DNA from 4 places in the Devosia sp. 63-57 genome. Region 4 is predicted to be linked to each of the others. Evidence: predicted binding sites of a transcription regulator. Region 4 holds the regulator's gene; each other region holds the start of a gene.
The links. Region 4 encodes LexA, which represses DNA repair genes until DNA is damaged. Its sites were predicted from a motif close to TGTTCNNNNTGTGTTCNG; they were not measured.
Positions count from the first base shown of each region.

Region 1: BGO80_RS09975 (ImuA family protein) is a predicted target of LexA. The motif match lies at 4,124-4,141, and genes of this name have one in related genera.
Region 2: ruvC (crossover junction endodeoxyribonuclease RuvC) is a predicted target of LexA. The motif match lies at 1,380-1,397, and genes of this name have one in related genera.
Region 3: BGO80_RS15215 (PA0069 family radical SAM protein) is a predicted target of LexA. The motif match lies at 2,013-2,030, and genes of this name have one in related genera.

Region 1 is NZ_MKUY01000005.1:344,941-350,803, reverse strand. Features, by position in the region: gene rimM (ribosome maturation factor RimM) at 1-18, shown strand, start outside; gene trmD (tRNA (guanosine(37)-N1)-methyltransferase TrmD) at 15-707, shown strand; gene rplS (50S ribosomal protein L19) at 1,014-1,562, shown strand; gene ppa (inorganic diphosphatase) at 1,722-2,252, opposite strand; gene BGO80_RS09990 (universal stress protein) at 2,364-2,813, opposite strand; gene BGO80_RS09985 (hypothetical protein) at 2,891-3,478, shown strand; gene BGO80_RS09980 (tellurite resistance TerB family protein) at 3,472-3,927, opposite strand; gene BGO80_RS09975 (ImuA family protein) at 4,155-4,961, shown strand; gene BGO80_RS09970 (Y-family DNA polymerase) at 4,849-5,863, shown strand, end outside.
Region 2 is NZ_MKUY01000004.1:308,097-313,959, reverse strand. Features, by position in the region: gene BGO80_RS06690 (AbrB/MazE/SpoVT family DNA-binding domain-containing protein) at 1-158, opposite strand, end outside; gene ruvA (Holliday junction branch migration protein RuvA) at 216-833, opposite strand; gene ruvC (crossover junction endodeoxyribonuclease RuvC) at 830-1,336, opposite strand; gene BGO80_RS06675 (GGDEF domain-containing protein) at 1,543-2,247, shown strand; gene BGO80_RS06670 (GGDEF domain-containing protein) at 2,336-3,115, shown strand; gene BGO80_RS06665 (YebC/PmpR family DNA-binding transcriptional regulator) at 3,164-3,910, opposite strand; gene BGO80_RS06660 (alanine/glycine:cation symporter family protein) at 4,028-5,446, opposite strand; gene BGO80_RS06655 (TIGR00282 family metallophosphoesterase) at 5,604-5,863, opposite strand, start outside.
Region 3 is NZ_MKUY01000005.1:1,439,476-1,445,338, reverse strand. Features, by position in the region: gene BGO80_RS15225 (GGDEF domain-containing protein) at 1-146, opposite strand, end outside; gene BGO80_RS15220 (MDR family MFS transporter) at 251-1,732, opposite strand; gene BGO80_RS15215 (PA0069 family radical SAM protein) at 2,102-3,250, shown strand; gene BGO80_RS15210 (hypothetical protein) at 3,299-3,880, opposite strand; gene BGO80_RS15205 (DUF4180 domain-containing protein) at 3,960-4,325, shown strand; gene rnhB (ribonuclease HII) at 4,325-5,011, shown strand; gene BGO80_RS15195 (site-specific DNA-methyltransferase) at 5,094-5,863, shown strand, end outside.
Region 4 is NZ_MKUY01000003.1:121,245-127,107, forward strand. Features, by position in the region: gene BGO80_RS00590 (5-oxoprolinase subunit C family protein) at 1-734, opposite strand, end outside; gene BGO80_RS00595 (5-oxoprolinase subunit B family protein) at 731-1,393, opposite strand; gene BGO80_RS00600 (hypothetical protein) at 1,531-1,707, opposite strand; gene BGO80_RS00605 (hypothetical protein) at 1,827-2,063, opposite strand; gene lexA (transcriptional repressor LexA) at 2,205-2,924, shown strand; gene BGO80_RS00615 (YybH family protein) at 2,926-3,303, shown strand; gene BGO80_RS00620 (IlvD/Edd family dehydratase) at 3,504-5,312, opposite strand; gene BGO80_RS00625 (2-dehydro-3-deoxygalactonokinase) at 5,611-5,863, shown strand, end outside.

The DNA.
Region 1 (5,863 bases), on a different contig from region 4:
GAGGAAGAGCCCGATTGAGTTTTTCCGCCGAGATCATCACCCTGTTCCCCGAACTGTTTCCGGGGCCCTTGGGCGCTTCTGTGCTGGGCCGTGGCCTCAATGAGGGTCTGTGGTCGCTGCGCGCCACCCAATTGCGCGACTTTGCCGGGGACCGCCACCGCACTGTCGACGACACGCCCTCGGGCGGTGGCGCCGGAATGGTGCTGAAACCTGATATTCTGGCCAGGGCCATCGATACCGTTGCGCCCGTTGGTGATCTACGCCCGCGCATCCTGATGTCGCCGCGCGGCAAGCCGCTGACCCAGGCCCGCGCGCATGAGCTGGCCGTGGGTCCCGGTGCCGTCATCATTTGCGGCCGCTTCGAGGGCGTAGACCAGCGCGTCATCGATAACCGCCAGTTGGAGGAAATCTCCATTGGCGACTATGTGCTGGCCGGGGGAGAAGTGGCGGCCATGGTGCTGCTGGAGGCTGTGGTGCGGCTCATTCCCGGCGTGCTCGGTGCGCTCGACAGCCGCGACGAGGAGAGCTTTGAAAATGGCCTGCTCGAATATCCGCACTATACGCGGCCGCAGAGCTTTGAAGGGCAGGACATTCCGGCGGTATTGACCTCGGGAGACCATGGCAAGATCGCCAAGTGGCGGCACGAGCAGTCCCTGGCGCTGACCAAGGCGAGGCGGCCGGACCTGCTGAACCGAAGCGGGCGCTGACGCTTTGCTTGCGTCGTCATTGCCCGGCTTGACCGGGCAATCCATTTGCTCACTTGCCAAGGCCGAAGGTTGGCCACCGGGTCAAGACGGGTGGTGACGACACAATGGTCGGGCGGGGAAGCCCAAAAGCCCTAGACTCTGGGGCAGAAATCCCCTATGAGCCGCCCATCTCGTGTACCGGGCGTTTCGGAGCCGGTGCGCGACAAGACCAAGAAGACTGCCTTCCGTTACCAACCAAGACCGGGCGACGGGGTTTGAGAAAACCTCAAAAAAGTCGCTCCTATGAAAAGATCGAACGGATCGAAAATGAACATCATCGAACAGCTCAATGCCGAGCACGTTGCCGAGCTCGTCGCCAAGCGCGAACTTCCCGAATTTACCCATGGCGATACCGTCAAGGTCTGGGTCAAGATCCGCGAAGGCGACAAGGAACGTCTGCAGGCCTATGAAGGCGTCGTGATTGCCCGCTCCGGCGCCGGCATCATGGAAAGCTTCACCGTCCGCAAGATTTCTTATGGTGAAGGCGTGGAACGCGTGTTCCCCATTCACTCCCCCAACATCGCTTCGGTCGAAGTGATCAAGCGCGGTAAGGTGCGTCGCGCCAAGCTCTACTACCTGCGCGACCGTCGCGGTAAGTCGGCTCGTATTTTCGAATCGACCAATTCGCGCACCAAGAAGATCGAAGCCTCCGAGCGTGAAGCCGCACAGGCTGCCAAGGATGCCCGCGAAGCTGAAAAGATCGCTGCAGCCGAGGCCTTTGCCGCCGAGCAGGCCGCCAAGGACGCGGAAGCCGCAGCAGCAGCTGCCGCCGCTGCCGAAGCCGCCCCGGCCGAAGGCGACGCCAAGAGCGAATAAGCTCTGCGCGCCTCTATTCGAAAAGCCCGGCCATCGTGCCGGGCTTTTTGTTTGCCCTGATTCACGTGAAGCATTTGCCGCTGCACCGACATAGGCCGCGCAAAGAAAAAGGGCGAAACCCTGTGGTTCCGCCCTTCTTTCTCCAAGGCTTGAAGCCTCTTAGCCCTTTTGGGCCATTTCGATGGATTTGAGAATCACGGCGCGGGCATCGGCAAGATTGCCGATCCGGTCGATCTTGGCCCACTTGCCGGGCTCGAGATCCTTGTAATGGGTGAAGAAGTGCTTGACGCGCTCGAGCTGGATTTCGGGCAGGTCGGTGACGTCCTGGATGTTGTCATACATGCGCGTCAGCTTGCTGACGGGCACGGCGATAATTTTCTCGTCCTGGCCACCATCGTCTTCCATGAACAAGACGCCGACCGGGCGCGAGCGCACCACGGCACCGGGCACCAGCGGGCGGGAATTCATCACGATAACGTCGAGCGGATCGCCGTCGCCGCACAGGGTGTGCGGGACGAAGCCGTAATTGCCGGGATAGCGCATCGGCGTATAGAGGAAACGGTCGACGAACAGGGCGCCGCTATCCTTGTCGATCTCGTACTTGATCGGCTCGCCCCCCAAGGGGACCTCGATGATGACATTGAGGTCGTCGGGTGGGTTCTTGCCGGTGGGGATGGCGTCGATATTCATGTGTCTTGCTGCCGTAGGAGGAGGACGGAAATTCGCGGCTGGTTCTGCCCGAAATTCCGCCCCCAAGGCAAGCCGCAAATCCGCCGCACCGGTCCTGCGTGAGCCGATGGGTTATTTCACCACCAGAACCGGCACGTCAGAGCGGGCGAGGACTTCGGCGGCCTGGCTGCCCAGAATCAGCCGTCCCAGGCCACGCCGGCCATGCGATCCCATGATGATGGTGTCGACATTGCGGGCTTTTGCGGTGTCGATGATACCGTCGGCCGGGCGCTGGTGCGGTACGTGCACGGTTTCGGCCGGGATACCATGCTCGCCGGCCAGGGTCTTGGCTGCATCGAGCAGCTTTTTGGCTTCGGCTGTATAGGTCTCATCCAGTCGGGCAATGATGGGGGCGGCGTCGATGGCGCCGAACCCACCGGCACCGATGCTGGTGCCCACCGGATCGGTGGTGGTCAGGATGATGAGGCTCGAGCCGTGCAGCTTGGCGAGCTCGATGGCGGCATCAAGCGCCTTGGCCGCCAGTTCGGATCCGTCGGTGGCAATCAGCAGGGTCTTGAACATGGGTCCTCTCCTTGTTTTTTGCACATTAACCGGATCAAGTCGGTGACGAGTTGATCTGGATCATCGGGAGACATCCTATGGCAGCAGGCGCATTTGTCGATATTCGCGCGGTTCTGGGCGGCATTGCTCTTGTCGCCGGGGCCTTGTGCTTGGGCACGCCGGCGCTTGGGCAATCAGGCTTTACCAGCGCCTATACCGATCTCGACCTCGATCAGTGTCTTGTGCTCGAGGCCGACGATTTCGGCGCCAGTTGGGCCTGCCCGGGCTATAAGGGCTTTCCGTTGCGGGTGCAGGAAGGCGATCTGCGCTTTTCGCTGAATTATGGCTTCAATCCCGATGCCAATAGCGTGGGATTCCAGACGCTGCCGCCGTTCAACCATCTGGGCAACAAGCTCGAATGGCGGCTGTCCAATGCCTCGGGGCGCTGGATGCCCATAGCCACCATCGTGCGCTATTTCACCGCCGATGTGGAAACCGGCGAGGACAAGGGGCAGGTGCTGGTGGTCAGCCAGATCGCCGAGGGCAATTCCTGCCACATCGCTTATGTGGATGCGCTGGCCAACAAGAACGCCAATGACCTGGCGCGTCAGGCCGCCGACAAGGCCGGCAGCTTTGATTGCGACAATGAAGAACCCGAAGTGATCGGGGACTTTACCGCTTATTGATCGCTGGTTTCTGCCGCCGCCTTGCCGCGCATCTGGTTGCGCAGCACGGTGCGGTCGCGGCTGGAGACGCCGATCAGCTCGGCCACCCGCCAGACCATATTGTCCTCGAGCTCGTGGTTCTTGCTGTCGGCAAAGACCACGCTCCACATCATGCGGATGATCTCGACCCGGTCCTGCATCTCCAGCTGGGTCAACCCGCTGGTGAACTTATAGAAATCCACCGCTTCGGCGTCGCGGGCCGCGGCTTCCTTGATCAGCTGGTCGACGTTGGTCTCATCGAGATCATAGTGATCCATCAGCGCGCCACGGATGGCCTTGCGCTCCTCTTCCTTCATGCTGCCATCGACGCCGGCCAGATGCACCAGCAGGGCCGCCACGGCCAGGCGCGGATCGCTGGGGTCGAGCTGGGCTTCGGCCTTTCCGAACAGGCGCGTCAGGGCCTCGAACATAGGCGGGTCTCCATAGAAATCGGCACGAGAATCGGATGGGAAACGCCGGAGACCGGCTGGTAAAGACTTAGCCAGAAGCGATGACGGCTCAATGGGCTGCGGGTGCGCTCACGCGCTCTTGCGGGAAGCTGATGCGCTTGCGCCACACCGGGCGCGTGAAAAAGGGACTCGACTCCTCTCGGATTCGGAGTCTAAATGTTCTTGTTTTGTTCACTTGAGCAGTCATCATGCAGATCCAGGCTCACCATCAGCGCCTCGCCGCGTTGCGGGACGTCATTGCCGATATCGAGCGCAAGCCGGCCTTGGCCGAGGCGGTTCGCCGGCCTGACGCGGTGCAAGGTGATGTGTTCCCGGCTCTGGGCGGGGGCCTGGTGCAGGAAGTGTTTGCCGATGATCTGCGCGATGGTGGCGCCAGCCTCGGCTTTGCGCTGGCCCAGGCCAAGGGGCTTGTGACACCGCGTCGGCCAGTCGTTTTCTACCTGCAGCAGGGCGAAGACGCCCAGAAAATGGGCGTGCCCTATGGTCCGGGTCTCAATTGGGCCGGGGTGGATGCGGCGCAATTGGTGATCGTGCGCACTGGCGACATGACCGAATTTTTGTGGGCAGCAGAAGAGGTCGCCTCCTGCCGGGCGGTGGCCGCTGTCATCGCCGATATCAGGGGTGAGCCGAAACTGCTCAATTTCACCGCCAGCCGGCGCCTCAGCCTGCGGGCGGCCAACAGCAATGTGTCGCTGTTCATGCTGCGCTACGGCCATGGCAGGGCCAGCAGTGCCAGCCATTTGCGCTGGCATCTGCGCGCCGCGCGCAGTGGTCGCCAGGCCTTTGACGATCGCGCGCCCGGGCCGGCGCGCTGGTCCCTCGAGCTCGAAAAGGGTCGCATTGCCGGCAATCGCACCGAATGGGTGCTGGAATGGACGAAAAATGGTTTTGCAGTCATCCCCCAGCCCAAGCCTTCTCTCCGGCAGCCTGCCGGCACGCCGTTTCCTGGTTCTCCACCTACCGTTCTGGGCCACCGACTATCGCAAGCGGGCTGATCCCCAGCTCAGGGATAAGCCGCTGGCGCTTTATGAACACATCAAGGGCGGCTTGCGGTTGGCCGCACTCGATCCGCAGCTGAGCCGCGAGGGTCTGCGGGTCGGGCAGAACCTGGCCGATGCCAGGGCAATCAAGCCGGATATGGTGGTCGAGGAGATCGACCGGCCCCTACTGGTCGCGGCTTTCGCCGCCTTTGCCGATTGGCATTCCAATGCCAGCCCGCTGGTATCGGTATTGAGCGACATGAGCGCTTTCGGCGATCTGGTGCTTGATATTACCGGGGTTGATCACCTGTTCGGGGGCGAAGCAAAAATGCTGCGCCTGCTGCTCAAGCGCCTGCGTGATCTGGGCTATCGCGTGGCCGGTGCCATCGCACCAACCATCGGTGCAGCCTGGGCGGTGAGCCATTTCGCCCGCAGCCAGATCGTGGTGCCGGAAATGCTGGAGAGCGTGCTCGATGCCCTTCCGGTCCATGGCCTGCGCCTCAGCGACAAGCAGATCGCCGATCTCGGCCAGATGGGGCTCGCAACGATCGGGCAATTGCGCCAGCGCCCGCGCAAGCCGCTGCAGGCCCGGTTTGGGCTGTCTCTGCTCACCCGCATCGATCAGGCCTTTGGGGTGATCGATGAAAAGCTGACCCCGCGCCTGCCGCTTGCCGAGCATATGGCGGAACGGCGTCTGGCCGAACCGATCAGTCTTCTCGACGATGTGCTACGGGTGACGGCCGACCTCAGCGTGCAATTGGCGCAAGACCTCGAAGCGGCGGGGGTCGGCGCCCAGGCCTTTCATCTTTTTGTCTATCGGGTCGACCACAAGGTCATGACCCTGTCGCTCAATGCGGCGCGGGTCACCCGCGACCCCGCCCATATCACGGAGCTGTTTCGTCATCGGGCGCAGCGGC
Region 2 (5,863 bases), on a different contig from region 4:
CCATAGAGATCTTCTGCTCGGACAGTGCGTGGCATCAGCACATAACGATTGCCGTCCTTGATAATATCGACCTTATCGCCGGGCTGAAGCCCCAAATCTTCCCGGACATCCTTGGGCAAGGTCATCTGCCCCTTGCTCGTTAGTGTCGCAGTTGCCATTGCAGCCTCCATTCCTTACTTTTAAAATTTAGTAAGGAAACACACCAAAAACAAGGATCACTGGCTCAATTCCCGCAGGCCCAGCCGGATCAGCTTTTCTGTCGCCGTGTCGTCGCCCTCCTTGGCCACCACCCGCGCGACAGCAGCTGAGGCCTGGGCACTGGAATAGCCCAGATTGGTGAGGGCCGAGACCGCGTCGGCAATATTGCCCGAGGCCACGCCCTCGCCCAGCGCCGCCTGCAGGCCCAGCGTGCCGGCATCCACCGCGCCGATGGCGGGCACCTTGCCCTTGAGTTCGGTGACGATGCGGGTCGCCAGTTTCGGACCCACCCCATTGGCACGACCCACCATGGCCTTGTCCTGCAGGGCGACAGCACTCGACAGCTCGGACGGCGACATCACCGACAAAATCGCCAGCGCCACGCGCGCCCCGACCCCTTGCACCGTGGTCAGAAGGGTGAACCAGCTCTTTTCCGCCTCATTGGCAAAGCCATAAAGCCGGATCATATCCTCGCGCACGATGGTCTCGATGAACACTACCCCCGCCTCGCCCACGCGCGGCAGGGCCTGCAGGGTGCGCGAGGAGCAATGCACCTCGTAACAGACCCCGCCGCAATCGATCAGCACCCAGTCATCGCCAAAGCTGTCCACCAGACCCTTGAGCTTGCCGATCATGCCAAGGCCCTCATTTTTGCCGCCGAAACCCGGTGATGCGCGTGACAGATGGCGATCGCCAGCGCATCGGCGGCGTCGGCGCCCTTGATCACGGCACTGGGCAAAAGCGTCTTGACCATCAGCGCCACCTGGTTTTTCTCGGCATGGCCGGTCCCCACCACCGATTTCTTGACCAGGTTGGCGGCATATTCGGCCACCAGCATGCCGCGCAGCGCCGGGGTCACGAGCGCCACCCCGCGCGCCTGCCCCAGGATCAGCGCCGAGCGGGCTCCGGCATTGACGAAAGTCTCTTCCACGGCCGCCTCATCGGGCGAAAATTCGTCGAGCACGCCGTTGATCCCAACCGCCAGCACCGCCAGCCGTTCGGCCAGCGCGCCATCCACCGGTGGGGTCAGCGTACCGCCGGCCACGAAGCGCAGGCGATTATCCACAGCTTCGATGATTCCCCAGCCGCAGCGGCGCAATCCGGGGTCGATACCGATGATTCGAACAGCTTTGCTCATGCTCTACCTTGTACGCAGCCTTGGGCAACATACCAGCGTCAAAGTGAACAAATGAGCAACAAACCGCCTGCCGGTCTCGGTCATTCAAATTTTACCAACTGGGAAAACCTATCCTTCACGAGACAGCGCCTACCGTCCGCGCGGGAATGCAGGGGCAAATAGTCATGATTTCGGGGCCGAACTCCAGGCTTTCGCGGCACGCATGGATGCGAATAGCCCGCTTCACCGGGCTGATCTTGGCGGCCTCTGTCGCCGGTTCGATCATCCTCACCAATGTATTCATGGAAATGTTCTCGGAAGGCATCAACCTTCAGGGATTGCTTGTCGCCATCACCATGCCCATCGTCCTGGGCGGCCCCATCCTGCTGCTGCTGTTCCACAAGCAGGAGCAATTGCATCATGCCAATGCGCAATTGCAGCAGATGGCCACCATCGACTGGCTGACCTCCTGCCTCAATCGCGGCGCCTTTACCGCCGAAGTGTCCCGCCGCCTGCGCTTTGCCACCTGGCAAGGCGCGCTCTTCGTCATCGACGTCGATCACTTCAAGGCCATTAACGACAAGCACGGCCATGACCGCGGCGACGATGCCCTGCGGCTGATCGCCGATGCCATTACCCGCGCTGCCGGCGAGCGCGCCCTGATCGGCCGCCTGGGCGGCGAGGAGTTTGGCGTGTTCCTGCCCAACACAACCGAAGACAAAAGCCGCAGCATCGCCGAGAACATTCGCGATGCCGTGGCCGATGTCGCCTTCATCGTCTCGGGCGCGCGCTGCGCTCTCTCGGTCAGCATTGGCGGCGCCAGCTTCGCCGGCAATTCCGATTTCCGCGCCCTTTATCGCCTGGCCGACGATCAGCTCTACCTGGCCAAGAATGCGGGGCGCGATCGCGTGGCCCTGTGGTCGGCGGCGTGACGGCCTCCCCTGACGAGACCAGCCGCACGTCATGCCCAACGGGTCGTCCCTTCGGCATGCTCAGCCCAATCGGGATAGGGCGGCTTTGATGCAAGCACCATACAAATCGGGACTGCAGACCTGGGCCCATGTCGCCCGCTGGACGCTTTTGGGCACGTTGATCTGTGCAATCGTTTCCATTGCCGTCAACCTGACCTTGTTCCAGGGTCTCGACAATGAGGCGCGTCTGCGGGCACTGGTGAGCGCGGTTTTCCTGCCGGCCATCTTCGCCTTCCCGCTTTTCCTTTATCTCGGGTTTCGGGTGCGCGGCCTCGAGATGGTCAATCGGCGGCTGAGCTTCATCGCCCGCACCGACAGCCTCACCTCCTGCCTCAATCGCGGCGCCTTCACCGCCCGCATCGAGGCGCTCCTCGCCGAGGCGCCGGAAAACTTCTCCGGCGCGCTGCTGATGATCGATGCCGACAACTTCAAGGCGATCAACGATGCCTATGGCCACGCCATGGGCGACGAGGCGCTGACCATTATCGCCCGCTCCATTCGCGCCGCTCTGCGCACGGGCGATCTGGTGGGCCGCATGGGGGGCGAGGAGTTCGCGGTGTTCCTGCCAAAGGTCGACGAGCGCCAGGCCGCCCGCATTGCCGAGCGCATCCGCCACTGTGTCAACACCGCCGATTTCAACCCCGAGGGTCGCGCCCATCCCCTCTCGGTCAGCGTCGGTGGCGCGGCCTTCGAGGATCGCACCAGTTTTTCGGCCCTGTTCCGCATTGCCGATCGCCAGCTTTATGGGGCCAAAAAGGCCGGGCGCAATTTTGCCGCCATCGTGCATGTGGGCGACGCACCCGACATCGCCCTGCGCCAGCCCGCATGAAAAAGGGCGGCCGGAGCCGCCCTGATATCGTCGGCAAGGCCGGGCGCCTCAGCCCGCCAGCTTGGCCGCGTCTTCATCGCTCATGTCGAAGTTCGAATAGACGTTCTGCACGTCATCGTCTTCTTCGAGCGTATTGATCAGCTTCATCAGGGTCGCGCCCTTTTCCGCATCGATCGGGGTGACGTTCTGCGGCTTCCAGATCGCCTTGACCGACTCGGCCTCCCCCAGCACCGCTTCGAGCGCCGAGGCCACTTCGGCCATCGCCTCGAAGGAGGTGTAGATATAATGGCCCTCGTCGTCGCTCTCGACATCGTCGGCGCCGGCTTCGATCGCCGCTTCCATCACCTTGTCTTCCGAACCGACCGCGGCCGGATAGGTGATTTCGCCGACGCGATCGAACATGAAGCCGACCGAGCCGGTTTCACCCAGCGCGCCGCCATTCTTGGAGAAATAGGAGCGCACATTCGAGGCGGTGCGGTTGCGGTTGTCGGTCAGTGCCTCGACGATGACGGCCACGCCGCCGGGGCCATAGCCCTCATAGCGGATTTCGTCATAGTTCTCGGCATCGCCACCGGCGGCCTTCTTCACGGCGCGCTCGATATTGTCCTTGGGCATGGACTGGGCACGAGCATTGGTGATGGCCAGGCGCAGGCGCGGATTGAACGCCGGATCGGGCTGACCCATCTTGGCGGCAACGGTAATTTCGCGGGCGAGCTTGGAAAAGATCTTCGAACGGATCGCGTCCGACTTGCCCTTGCGGTGCATGATGTTCTTGGCGTGGGAATGGCCAGCCATGTGTCCCTCGATGGGTAAATTTCTGAAATCGGGCCGCTTATAGGGGCTGGACGCGCAAAAATAAAGCGCCCGCCCCGCGGCGTGATCGCGGAACGGGCGCTTGTCAGGGCGGAAAAATCAGCCCGGATCGTGCTTGTTCCAGATGCTCTGGTCGATCTTGCCGCTGAGTTCGGGATAGTCGGCGGCATGGAACAGTGGTTCCTTTCCGGCTTTCCTCTGATTGGTATAGTCCCGCGTCAGCTTCACCACCGTGCCCGACAGCAGCACGATGACGATGAGGTTGACCGTCGCCATCAGCCCCATCGAGGCATCGGCGGCGTTGAACACCGTCGCAACGCTCTCATAGGCACCCCAGATCACCATGCCCAAAACCCCGATGCGCAGCACCGTCAGCCCCGGCACATTGCCAATTCTGAGGAAGGTCATGGCGTTCTCGGCATAGGAGTAATTGCCGATGATCGAGGTGAAGGCGAAGAACAGGATGGCGATGGCAATGAAATATTGCCCCGCCCCGCCAATATGCACGCTCATTGCAGCCTGCGTCAGCGGCGTGCCGGTCAATTCGCTGCCCGGCACCATGACGCCAGAGAGCAGGATCATCAGCGCCGTCGCCGTACAGATCAGAATGGTGTCGATGAAGACGCCCAGTGCCTGAACGAAACCCTGCGAGGACGGATGGTGCGGATCAGGCGTCGCCACTGCGGCGATATTGGGCGCCGAGCCCATGCCCGCCTCGTTGGAAAACAGTCCGCGCTTGACACCATTGAGCAAGGCCCCCGCAATGCCACCGCCCGCCGCATCGAGCCCGAAGGCGCTTTGCACGATATGGCCGAGCATGCCGGGGACTTCCCCGATATGGATTATCACCACATAGAGCGCCACCAGCAGATAGATCACTGCCATGAACGGCACGATGATTTCGGCCACCCGCGCGATCTGCTTGATGCCCCCGAAAATCACCACTGCGGTCAAAAAGGCCAGCCCCACCCCGACCCAGAGCTTGTCGAAGCCGAAGGCGCCCTGGAAGGCATCGGCGATCGAATTGGCCTGCACCGCGTTAAAGACGAGACCGAAGGCCAGGATCAGGCAGACCGAGAAGATCGCCCCGGCCCAGGGCGCGCCAAGACCCTTGGCGATGTAAAAGGCCGGCCCACCGCGATATTCGCCATTGTCGTTCTTGGTCTTGTAGAGCTGGGCCAGCGTCGATTCCGAATAGGCGGTGGCCATGCCCACCAGCGCCACCATCCACATCCAGAAGATTGCGCCGGGCCCACCCAAATAGAGCGCCACCGCAACGCCGGCGAGATTACCCGTCCCGACGCGCGACGCCAAGGAGGTGCACAGCGCCTGGAAGGGGGTGATCCCGGCGCTGTCATTCTTCTTGCCGCCCATTACGGCGCGGAACATCTCGCCGAAATGCACGAACTGGATGAAGCCCAAACGCACGGTAAAAAAGATGCCAACCGCCAGAAGGCCGTAGATGAGGATATAGCCCCAGAAGATGTCGTTGAGGAAATTGATGATCGGATCGAGCATGGCCCTGGCCCTCTGCGCGTGACTTTGGATCGGCACGTCATGCCGCATCCGGGGCCATTGTCCGCTTCACGCTGACCAGCAGAACCTGCGCCCCAGGCGCAACCATCCGATCCGACCGCAGATCGGCGCTTCCGGCAAGCGAAAAATCTGGAGGCTGTCAGGCGGTCGGAAAATCCGGCTCGGCCTGGGCAAGCACGCCGCCCAGCCGCAGCGGTGCGACATAACGGGCCAGCCCGCTGTGCGGATCGGTCTCCACCGCAATGCCGCAGAGCGTTGCTTCCCCCTCTGCCGGAGTGAAGCGGCCATTGGGAATGCCGGTCAGAAAGCGGTTGAGCGGCTCATCGGTCTCGGTGCCGATAATGCTGTCGAAGTCCCCGCACATGCCTGCATCGGCCTGAAACGCCGTCCCACCCTTGA
Region 3 (5,863 bases), on a different contig from region 4:
AACAGGAAAGCCAGCCCCCAGGCGCGTGCGGACTTTGGTCCTGACCAGCCAACGGCCAGAAAGGTGATCGCGAACAGGATCATCGTCGAGGGAAGCAGAAACGCCAAGTGGTCCATGGGCCCGGCCAGTGTGGTCGCAAGCCTCAAGTGCTGCCATTCAATCCTACAAACAATGCCGTTAAAAAAGCGGTTCGATGGCGATGACAACTGGTCTCAAAAACAAACGGCGCCCCGAGGGGCGCCGTCTCTGTTCAGTGACCGGCGGGGGCCATTCCGCCAGGCGCCACCTCCGGCTTGCGCACGAAAAAGGCGGCCACAACCATGGCCAGCGAAATGATGGCACCGCACAGGAAACCGGCGCGAATGCCGGCGGCCAGCGCGTCAATGCCATCGAGCCCTTCGGCGATTCCGGAGGCTGTCCGCAGGCTCATCACTGCAACGAAGAGCGCGATACCGGCAGCACCGGCAACCTGCTGGACCGAACCCAGAATGGCGCTGGCGTGGGAGTAAAGCGGCATCGGCACCGACCCCATGGACGAGGTAAAGAGCGGGGTGAAGGTCAAGGCCAGGCCGAAGCTCAACGTGATGTGACCGGCAACCACGGCCCAGACCGGAGTGTACTGGCTGACGAAAGTCAGTGCCCACATGACGGCGGAGACCAGGATCACGCCCGGCACCAGCAATGGGCGCGGGCCAATCTTGTCGTAGAGCCGACCGACGATCGGCCCCATCAGCCCCATGAGCAGGCCGCCCGGCAGCAGCAGCATACCAGTCTGCAGCGTGTCGAGGCCAAGCACGCTTTGCGTATAGATCGGCAGCAGGATGGAGGAACCGAGCAGCGCCACCATAGCAATGGCCATGGTGATCAGCGCCATGGTGTAATTGCGATGCTGGAGCGTGCGCAGATCGAGCAGCGCCTTGTTATCCTTGGCGAGATTGATCTGACGCCAGATGAACACCGCCATTGCAACGACGCCAACCACGATGGGCAGCCAGGCCGGAATGGCCGAACCATGCTCGGCGCCTTCACCAAGGCTGGAGAGGCCATAGACGATGCCACCAAAGGCAAGGGCCGAGACGATGACCGAGAACACATCCAGCGGCGCATAGCGCGGATTTGAGACATTGCGGATGCGCATGGCGCCGAGCACCAGCGCACCGATGGCGATGGGCAGCGTGAAGTAGAACATGAAGCGCCAGTCGAAATGCGCCAGGATGAAGCCGCCAATGGTCGGGCCGATAGCGGGAGCCACCGACATGACGATGGAGATATTGCCCATGGTCTTGCCACGGCCCTCTGGCGGCACCAGGGTCATGACCGTGGTCATCAGCAAGGGCATCATGATCGCGGTGCCGGTGGCCTGCACCACGCGGCCGAAAATCAACAGTTCGAGCCCCGGCGCCAGCGCACAGATCAGCGTGCCCACGGAAAAAACGGACATGGCGATCATGTAGATCGGGCGCGTATTGATGCGCTGGAGCAGGAAACCGGTGACTGGAATGACGACGGCCATGGTCAGCAGGAACGCCGTGGTCAGCCACTGCGCGGCGCTGGCTGTCACTTCGAGATCCTTCATGAGGTGGGGAATGGCCACGCTCATGATGGTCTCGTTGAGAAATACCACGAAGGTCGATACGAGCAGGATGGCGATCACCAGCCGATTGCGCGCAGCATTGTCGGGGTGGTGCGGCGCGCTGGTCGGCGCGGCGTCCATGGTTGCGTCCATTGTCATCTCAGTCCCTCATGGCTGTGCGTGTCGGCAAGACGACGGAGCGACCCATCGGCTTTCGACACCGCTTCCAAAAAATTCGTGACAGACCCTGTCAGCAACAAATCGGGCGCACGCGAAACCGAGATGGGATCGGGATCGCGGGATAAGGCGCAGGACAATGTGTTAACGGGTGGGCCGGCCCAGGCGCGGTTGTCTACGCCAGTGCGGCTGGGCCGTAAAGTCTTGTAATGCAGGCCGGCCATGCCGATATGGTAGGCAGGAAATGTCATCCAAACAAGTTCGTTCTTGTTTTGTTCTCGTGTTGCTGTTAAGTCTTTTGCGTGTCGGAAGGCAGCGATTCTGCCGCCGTCGCAGGCAGGAGAACACGAAATGGCCCTCTATCAGGCCCCATCCTTCGAAGCCCTGGAACGCTTGAGCCGCAGCCGCGACGCCGACCTGGCGCGGCGCGAGCTGGAAAATCCGGACCGTATTCGCGGCCGCGGTGCGCAATCGAACCGCACGGGCCGGTTCGAGGTGCACCAGCGTGAAGGCTTTGACGATGGCTGGAACAATGTGGAGCCCCTGCCGGTGTTCGAGACCATCGAGCACACTGAGCGCGCCAAGAGCATCATCACCACCAATGACAGCCCCGATATCGGTTTTGATCGCTCGATCAACGCCTATCGCGGCTGCGAGCATGGCTGCTCCTACTGCTTTGCGCGGCCCACCCACGCCTATCTCGGCCATTCGGCCGGGATCGACTTCGAGCGCGATATTTATGTGAAGACCAACGCCGTGGAGGCATTGCGCGCCGAATTGGGGGCAAAGTCCTACCGGCCCAAGCCTATTGCCATGGGCACCAATACCGATCCCTATCAGCCGGCCGAGCGCAAGCACAAGCTGACGCGCGGCATTCTGGAGGTGATGCTGGAGACCAGGCATCCAGTGATGATTACCACCAAGTCAGCCCTGATTCTGCGCGATCTGGACCTGCTCACCGAGCTGGCCAAGCTCAACCTGGTGAAGGTGGCGATTTCGGTGACGTCGATGGATCACAAGCTCAGCCGCAAGATGGAGCCGCGCGCTTCCTCGCCTGCACGGCGGCTGGAAGCCATCCGCGTCTTGTCGGAGGCCGGCGTGCCCACCGCCATTTTCGCCTCGCCGATGATCCCTGCGATCAACGACATGGAGCTCGAACGCATTCTCGATGCCGGCAAGGCGCAGGGTGCCGTCAGCGCACAGATGATCCTGCTGCGGCTGCCGGGCGAAGTGCGCGACGTGTTCCGCGAATGGCTGCTGCGCCATTTCCCCGACCGGGTGCGCCATGTGCTGTCGCTGGTGCGCGACACACGCGGCGGCAAGGATTACGATTCCCGCTGGGGCACGCGCATGACCGGCGAAGGCCCTTATGCCACCCTGCTGCGCCAGCGCCTCGACAAGGCCCGGGAGCGGCTGGAACTCGACGCCAAATTGCCGCCGCTGCGCATCGACCTGTTCGAGGCCCCGACGCTGGAAAGCCGACAGATGAGCCTGTTCTGAAAAGACAAGGTCGGCGCGACTGCAAGGCTCGGGCCCGCGGGTCGGCCCTTAGTACTCCGCCACCTTTCGCGCATAGATGTCCATGAAGTCGAGCGAAGCAAGGACACCTTGCAGGGACAGGCGCACCTCGAGCGGCTGATCGCGGCCGGTAAGGGGCACAGAAAGGGTGACTGCATTGCGGTTTTTCATCTTGTCGATGATCCCGGTCTCGACCACATCATCGGTGATGAAGAACTGATTAATGGTGTTGAAACGGGTTTCGATGCCGGAGCCCATGGGCAGGCTGATGGGAGGCTCACCACCGAAGCGCAGTTCCATGGGACGGGTGGGGTCATAATCGCCCTCCTCGCCGGCAATGGTAATGGCAAGGTCGAGCTTGCCGTCGAGGCGATTGCGAACAAGGGTCAGCTTGTAGGAGGGCAAATTGGCGCCGTTGAGCGTTTGGCTACCGGTGCTGGCAAAGCAGGAATAGCCGTAGAAATCGGTGGCGTCCTCGTCGATCTTGTCGGGACAGGCCGCCAGCCAGTCGCGATTATATTCGCGCCATTCGCCATAGGGGTGGTGAAACGGGGCCGCCACGGCGGGCATGGCCATAAGCAGGCCGACGGCAAAGCATGTCGCTAGGCGCATTGTTGTCTCTCAATCGCTTTGCCCCCCGGCACGGACTCTTATATCAGGGTCAATGTGCTGGGAAAATGGAGGCGACGCCATGGACATCGAAAAGCTTGGCCCCCTGACGCTGGCCTTTTTGCCCAGTGAAGGGCCGCTGCAGGGCAGCGAAGCGGATGCTGTCGACATTATCGGCAACACCTATGGGACCGGCGCCGAGATGGTGGTGGTGCCGGTGGGCCGGCTGGTGCCGGAATTTCTCCAACTCGACACGCGCGTTGCCGGGCTGTTTTTCCAGAAGATGCAGAATTACAGCCTGCGGCTGGCCGTGATCGGCGATATTTCCGAACGCATGGCCGCCAGCAAGGCGCTTCGCGACTTCGTCGGCGAAACCAACCGCATCGGCCACCATTTATTCGTCCCTGACCGGGCGGCGCTGGTCGCCGCGCTCGAGCGAGGGCGCTGATGGCAAGGCGTTTGCGACCAGAGGGCGACGATCTTTTCGCCACCATGCCCGAGACCCCGGACTTTTCTCATGAAACCATGCTGATCGAGCGCGGGGCGCGGATCGTGGTCGGCGTCGATGAGGCCGGACGCGGACCGCTGGCTGGCCCTGTCGTGGTGGCAGCGGTCCATCTTGATCCGCACAATATCCCCGCCGGCCTCAACGATTCCAAAAAGCTCAATGCTGCCCAGCGCGAGGCACTCTATGCCGAGATCATGGCAAGCAGCGCGGTGGCCATAGCCAGCGCACCACCGGGTGAAATCCTCAGCCTTAACATTCGAGGCGCGACGCTTGCCGCCATGGCACGGGCCGTGCGCGCCCTGCCCTATGCCGCCGATCGGGTGCTGGTCGATGGACGTGACGTGCCGCCGGGACTGCCCTGCCCCGGCCTGGCGCTGATCGGTGGGGACGGACGCAGCGTGTCGATTGCCGCGGCCTCCATCATCGCCAAGGTGACGCGCGACCGCATGTGCGCAGTCATGGATTGCGACACACCGCAATTCGGCTTTGCCGGTCACAAGGGCTATGGAACTGCCGCGCACTTGAATGCGCTCAACACACATGGACCCTGCCGCCACCACCGGAACGGGTTTGCGCCGGTTACGGCGTTGCTGATGCGGCGGACAACGGTTGTGGTTGCCGGTTAACCCCTCGCTAACCCCTTGCGAACGCTCCATTAACCCTGACGGGCTATAACGGGACTGTTAGTACTGCGTTAGGGTTAAGTGTATGTTGCGTACCGCGCGTACGGCCCGCAAGGCCGATGCGGAGAGGGAGGCGACCCGCCTTCCAATCGACACCATTCTCGTGGGCGATTGCATCGACCACATGAATGCCTTGCCGGCCGGCTCCGTCGATCTGATCTTCGCCGATCCCCCCTATAACCTGCAGCTGGCGGAGGGCCTGACCCGCCCCGACCAGTCCAAGGTCGATGCGGTGGACGACGACTGGGACAAGTTTGACAGCTTTGCCCATTACGATGCCTTTACCCGCGGCTGGCTGCGCGCCGCCCGCAGGGTGCTCAAGCCCAATGGCGCCATCTGGGTCATCGGCAGCTATCACAATATTTTCCGCGTCGGCACCGCGCTTCAGGATCTGGACTACTGGATGCTGAACGATGTCATCTGGCGCAAGGCCAATCCCATGCCCAATTTCCGCGGCACGCGCTTTACCAATGCGCACGAAACGCTGATCTGGGCGGCGAAAAGTCAGAAGAGCCGCGTCACCTTCAATTACGAAGCCATGAAGCTGGCCAATGACGATACGCAGATGCGCAGCGACTGGCTGTTTCCCATCTGCACCGGGGCGGAGCGGCTGAAGAACGAGGACGATGGCAAGGTCCATCCGACCCAGAAGCCCGAAGCGCTGCTGTTCCGCATTCTCAATGCCACGACCAAGCCGGGCGATATCGTGCTCGACCCGTTCTTCGGCACCGGCACCACCGGGGCGGTGGCGCGCAAACTGGGCCGGCATTTCATCGGCATCGAGCGTGAACCAGC
Region 4 (5,863 bases):
GGCGTGCCGTCGCCGAGGATCTGGATATCACCCGGCAGGATCGGATCCGAAATCAGCGACAGGATGCTTTCGCCGCCGAACACCTCACCCTTGTCCAGCAGGCGCACACCCATACGGTCGAGCGTCGGACTGACCACAAAGCCCGCCCCCACGAACCTGTTCCGCACCGCCGACGAAAACCGCTCGGCGTGAATGCCCCAGATGAAGCGGATCGGGCCATCCTCATCCATGGGCGTCGCGGGCAGAACCGGCGCCCTGCCCTCGCCAATCAGGCCGAGCACGTCCCCCGCCACCAGCGCCCTGCCCTCAAGCCCGCCCAGCCGTGCTCGCGTGCTGGTCGACTGGCTGCCCAGCACCATTGGCAAATCCAGCATCGCGCCGAACCGCAGATAGCCGTAATTCCCCGCCGCCCCCGGCGTAATCGACACGCGGTCGCCCGCTCCGAGCCAGGCGCCGCCCGGCCAGTCCTGCGCCACGCCATTCACGGCCACGCCAAACGCACCGCCATCCCAGCCCAGCACTGCCTGGCCCTCGGCCACCTCGATATCCAGTCCGGCTCGGGTGAATTCCAGCCCGCCATCTCCGCTGGCCCCGGCCCGCAGGCCCGCGCGCCAAAATGCTTCCCGATCCATTGGTCCCGAAGCGCTCACCCCATGCGCCAACATGCCGAAGCGGCCATTGTCCTGAATTGTGGTCAGCGGCCCGGCCCGCAATATCCGAAGCACGCTCCTCATGGCGCGGCCTCGAACACCACCATGTCCCCGGCCCGCAGCCGCGTCGGCGGATCGCGCTCGGGTTCGAAATTTCTGAAACCGGTATGCCCGATCACATGCCAGCCGGTCGGAATTTCCGTAGCGGCGATCGCCGTCTGCCCCGCAGCAAACAGCACCGACCCCACCGCCACCTTGGGCCGCACGGCCGTGCGCCTTGGCACGACCAGCTCGGGCGCATGAAAGCCGCAATAGACGAAACCCGGCGCAAACCCGGTGGTCAGCACCCGCAGCGCCTGTTCATTATGTCTGTTGATGAAATCGGCAACCGACAAGCCCAAGGCCTCGGCGACCTCGGCAAGGTCCGGCCCATCGAACAGCACGCCGATCCGATGCGTCTTGGTGTCGAGATCACAAGGCCGATGGGTGAGCCGCAAGCCGATCTCGCCAGCCAACCGCCAGCCATCGATCGCTTGTGGATCGTAGCGCACCAGCACCGAGACGAGGCTCGGCACAATCTCCAGCACGCCCGTGATAGGTAGCCGCAGAAGTTCTGCCGCCAAAGCCAGCGCATTGCGATTTGCGGCCTCGTCCAGATCGGACCCGAACCGCACCAAAACGGCACTATCGCCGAGCGGCACGATGCGCGGCGCCTGCCCGCTGCCAGTGGTTACCCTCTCCATGCCCAAGGCCCGTTGTTCATATGCGGAACGCACTCCTGCGATGAGGTCGCGCGTCCCGTCAAGTCTTGGGCAGGCTGGCCTTATCGGACCAGCGCGAGCGCTGCTATGGCGCCAGCATAGAGGAGGAAAGACTTGCGCTAATTGGGATCGCGGCCCTCCTGCTCAACCACGGCCTCAAAGAGCTCGCGGGCCTGCCCCGGTCCGATGGCCTCGATGGCCACGGCCGCAATGGCAGCAAAAAGCTCCGCGATTTCCTGGGGATCGGTGATTTCGGCGTCGTCTTCGTCGGCGTCAGCGTTGATCAGGGTAAACACAATAACGCGCCTCCACAGTGAGCCTACACCCACACTGTGCGGCGATTCCTGTTACCGTTTAAATAACGGATTGCACCGATCCAGCGCAGAGTTCGGCTTGCCGAACAGGTCAGGTCCGCTTACTCTTCGCCAGCTTCCAGGGCATCGACATAGGCTTCCACCTCGTCGAGCGTTGCCGAAAACGGCTTGGGACTATCTCCGAAGACTATTTTGAAACTCTCGTCATGGCGAATGGCGTGGCCGCCCGGGTGGCCAAGCACCTTCATCTTTTCCGAGGTCAGCACTGTCAGCCCGTAGCGCGCCGCAGCCCGCTTGATCCGCCGCATGCGCGACGCGTCGAATTCCTTCCGGCTCACTTGGCCACTCCAAACCTGTCAGATCGGCCGTTCGCATAACCCCGGCCGCAGCGACGTGCAAGTAATGTCGGCACTATTGCAGAACATAAATGGAACACCTATAGTCGTTCCGTCTATGTTCCGATTCTGGGTGTGGGGCCAATGCTGACGCGCAAACAACACGAATTGCTGATGTTCATCCATGAAAGGATGAAGGAAAGCGGCATTCCGCCTTCATTCGACGAGATGAAGGATGCGCTCGACCTCGCCTCCAAATCCGGTATCCATCGCCTGATCACCGCGCTTGAGGAGCGCGGTTTCATCCGCCGCCTGCCCAACCGGGCACGCGCGCTGGAAGTCGTAAAACTCCCCGATTCGATGAACCCTTCGCTTGGCGGCCGCAAGGCGCGCTTCGAGCCGTCCGTCATCGAGGGCAATCTGGGCAAGGTTGCCACCCCTCCGGCCCGTGTCAGCGCCGGCATGGCCGACGATTATGCCCGCCCCGTCTCCATCCCGGTGATGGGCCGCATTGCTGCGGGCACCCCGATCGAGGCGATCCAGTCCCATTCCCACACCATTGCCGTGCCCCCCGAAATGCTCGGGCCCGGCGAACATTATGCACTCGAAGTGCGTGGCGATTCCATGATCGATGCCGGCATTTTCGATGGCGATACCGTGCTCATCAAGAAGCAGGACGTCGCTTCCACCGGCGAGATCATCGTCGCCCTGGTCGATGACGAGGAAGCCACCCTCAAGCGCCTGCGCCGCAAGGGCAATACGGTGGCTCTGGAAGCCGCCAACCCCGCCTACGAAACCCGCATCTTCCCGCCCGACCGCGTCAAGGTCCAGGGGCGCCTGGTGGGCCTGCTGAGAAAGTACTGACTTGGCTTTCGCGACCGCCCAAGCGGTCATGGATGCTTATGCCGAGCGCATAAATGCCCACGACTTCGACCTGATGCTGGAGCTGATCGATCCCGACGCTGTGTTCTGGTTCAGCTCCGGCTCCCATCATGGCATCGCCGCTATTCGCGCCGCCTTCGTGTCGACTTGGGACCGATTGCGCAATGAAACCTATTGGCTCGAAGATCTGACCTGGCTGGCTTCTGGCGATGATGCGGCCGCCTGCATCTACAAGTTCCGCTGGCGGGCAGAGATCGATGGCGTCCCCACCGAAGGCGGCGGACGCGGCACTACTGTCCTCCGGCGCAAGGCTAACGGCTGGCATATCGTGCACGAACATCTCAGCCGTGAGCCCGCCTAATTACAAAATCTAACCCAAACGCGATGCAGCTCCTCCCCCTCCTTCAGGGGGAGGCCGGGTGGGGGTGCGCAGCACGCTCAAACGCACATGCTCTCCTCTCAAATGAGAGCCCGCAATAAAGCCGCATCAACCCGAACGTGAAGTGCCCAATAAAAAGGCCCGCCAAGCTGGCGGGCCTTTCTCAATTCATATTGCAGCGATCAGTGATTGTCGCGCGGCAGGCCTTCGTTCTGGGCGATGCGCTGATACTTGTCGGCGCCGCGCAGGATGGCGCCGTCGCCAAGCTGGCCGACCAGGCCGCGCTGGATTTCCTGCCACGGCGTCTGGTGCTTGGGGAACTTGTAGCCGCCATCCGACTCCAGCGCCGCGCGACGGGTCGCGATCTCCTCGGCAGAGATCAGGATATCGGCCTCGCCCTTGTTGAGGTCGATGCGCACCCGGTCACCGGTGCGGAGAATGGCAAGATTGCCGCCCGCCGCCGCTTCCGGCGAGGCATTGAGGATGGAGGGCGAGCCCGACGTGCCCGACTGGCGTCCGTCGCCGATACAGGCCAGCGACGAAATCCCCTTCTTGATCAGGTAATCGGGCGGCCGCATGTTCACCACTTCCGCCGCGCCCGGATAGCCGATCGGGCCTGCGCCGCGCATGAACAGCAGCGTATGCTCGTCGATCTCGAGCGACGGATCGTCGATCCGATGGTGGTAATCCTCCGGCCCATCGAACACTACGGCCTTGCCCTCGAACATGCCCGGATGGGCCGGGTCCGAGAGATAGCGTTCACGGAATTCCGGCGAGATCACGCTGGTCTTCATGATGGCATTGTCGAACAGATTGCCGCGCAGTACCAGGAACCCGGCCTCGGCCTTGAGCGGATTGTCGAAATGCCGGATGACCTTGTCGTCCTCGATCACGGTATTGCGGCAATTCTCGCCAATGGACTTGCCGTTGACGGTCGGTGCGTTCTCGTGGATCAGCCCCTGAGTCATCAGCTCGTTGACCACCGCCGGTACGCCGCCGGCATGGTAATAGTCCTCGCCCAGATATTCGCCCGCCGGCTGCAGATTCACCAGCAGCGGCACCTTGTGGCCATGCTGCTGCCATTCGTCGATATTGAGATCGACCCCGATATGCTTGGCAATGGCATTGATATGGATCGGCGCATTGGTCGAGCCGCCAATGGCCGAATTGACCACGATGGCGTTGAGGAAGTTTTCCTTGGTCAGGATGTCGGAGGGTTTCAAATCCTCATGCACCATCTCCACGGCGCGCTTGCCGGTGCGATAAGCCATTTCCTGGCGATCGCGATAGGGGGCGGGAATGGCGGCCGAACCCGGCAGCTGCATGCCCAGCGCTTCGGCCAGCGAATTCATCGTCGTGGCCGTGCCCATCGTGTTGCAATAACCGGTCGAGGGCGCCGAGGACGCCACCAGTTCGATGAACTTGGGATAGTCGATCTCGCCGGCCGCGAGGAGCTGCCGCGCCTTCCACACAATGGTGCCCGACCCGGTGCGCTCGCCCTTGTGCCAGCCGTTGAGCATCGGCCCAACCGACAGAGCGATCGCCGGAATGTTCACCGTCGCCGCACCCATCAGCATGGCCGGAGTGGTCTTGTCGCAACCAATGGTCAGCACCACGCCATCCAGCGGATAGCCGTAGAGCACCTCAACAAGACCCAGATAAGCCAGGTTGCGGTCGAGCCCGGCGGTCGGGCGCTTGCCAGTTTCCTGAATCGGATGCACCGGGAATTCGATAGCGATGCCGCCGGCTTCGCGAATCCCTTCGCGTAGGCGTTCGGCCAGCACGATGTGGTGGCGATTGCAGGGGCTGAGGTCCGAACCGGTCTGGGCGATGCCGATGATCGGCTTGTCCGACTGCAGTTCCTCGCGCGAAACGCCGAAATTCATGTAGCGCTCGAGATAAAGCGCGGTCATGTCCGGATTATCCGGATTGTCGAACCAGGCGCGCGAACGCAATTTGCGGGGGCCACCGCCGCCGTTGTCTGCCGTCATAGTCACTTTCCTTGCTCATCCGCAGAGCGGACTTTGGGGTCTTGCTGGAAGCCGTTCTATCACGCCGCGGGGCCGAGGGAATGGCTTTCTCGCAAAAAATCATACAATTCATGCACGGCGCTGGCTTTGGCCGATTCTGCCGCATGGCTTGGGCAATCTTACCCGGCGCGAAGACCGCATCCGGCGCCTGCTTTATCAGCAGGGGGACACGGAGGCGGGAATCGCTCTGGCAACGCACCGGGATCGGCTTTAGGGTCGCGCCGCCAATGAGACGACCCGCGAAATGGGAGAGGATTGAGTGACATTAACGGTTGCCTGGATTGCCGTGGATTGGGGCACCTCCAATATGCGCTGCTGGGGCATTGACGCCCATGGCGCCATCCTTGCCTCCGCGACCAGCGACAAGGGCATGGGGCGCCTGACGCCACAGCAATTTCCCGAAGCGCTGCGCGAAACCATCGCCGCCTTTCCGCTGCCCGCCAATCCCGTCGATGTGCTGATCTGCGGCATGGCAGGGGCGCGTCAGGGCTGGCGCGAAGCGCCCTATCTCG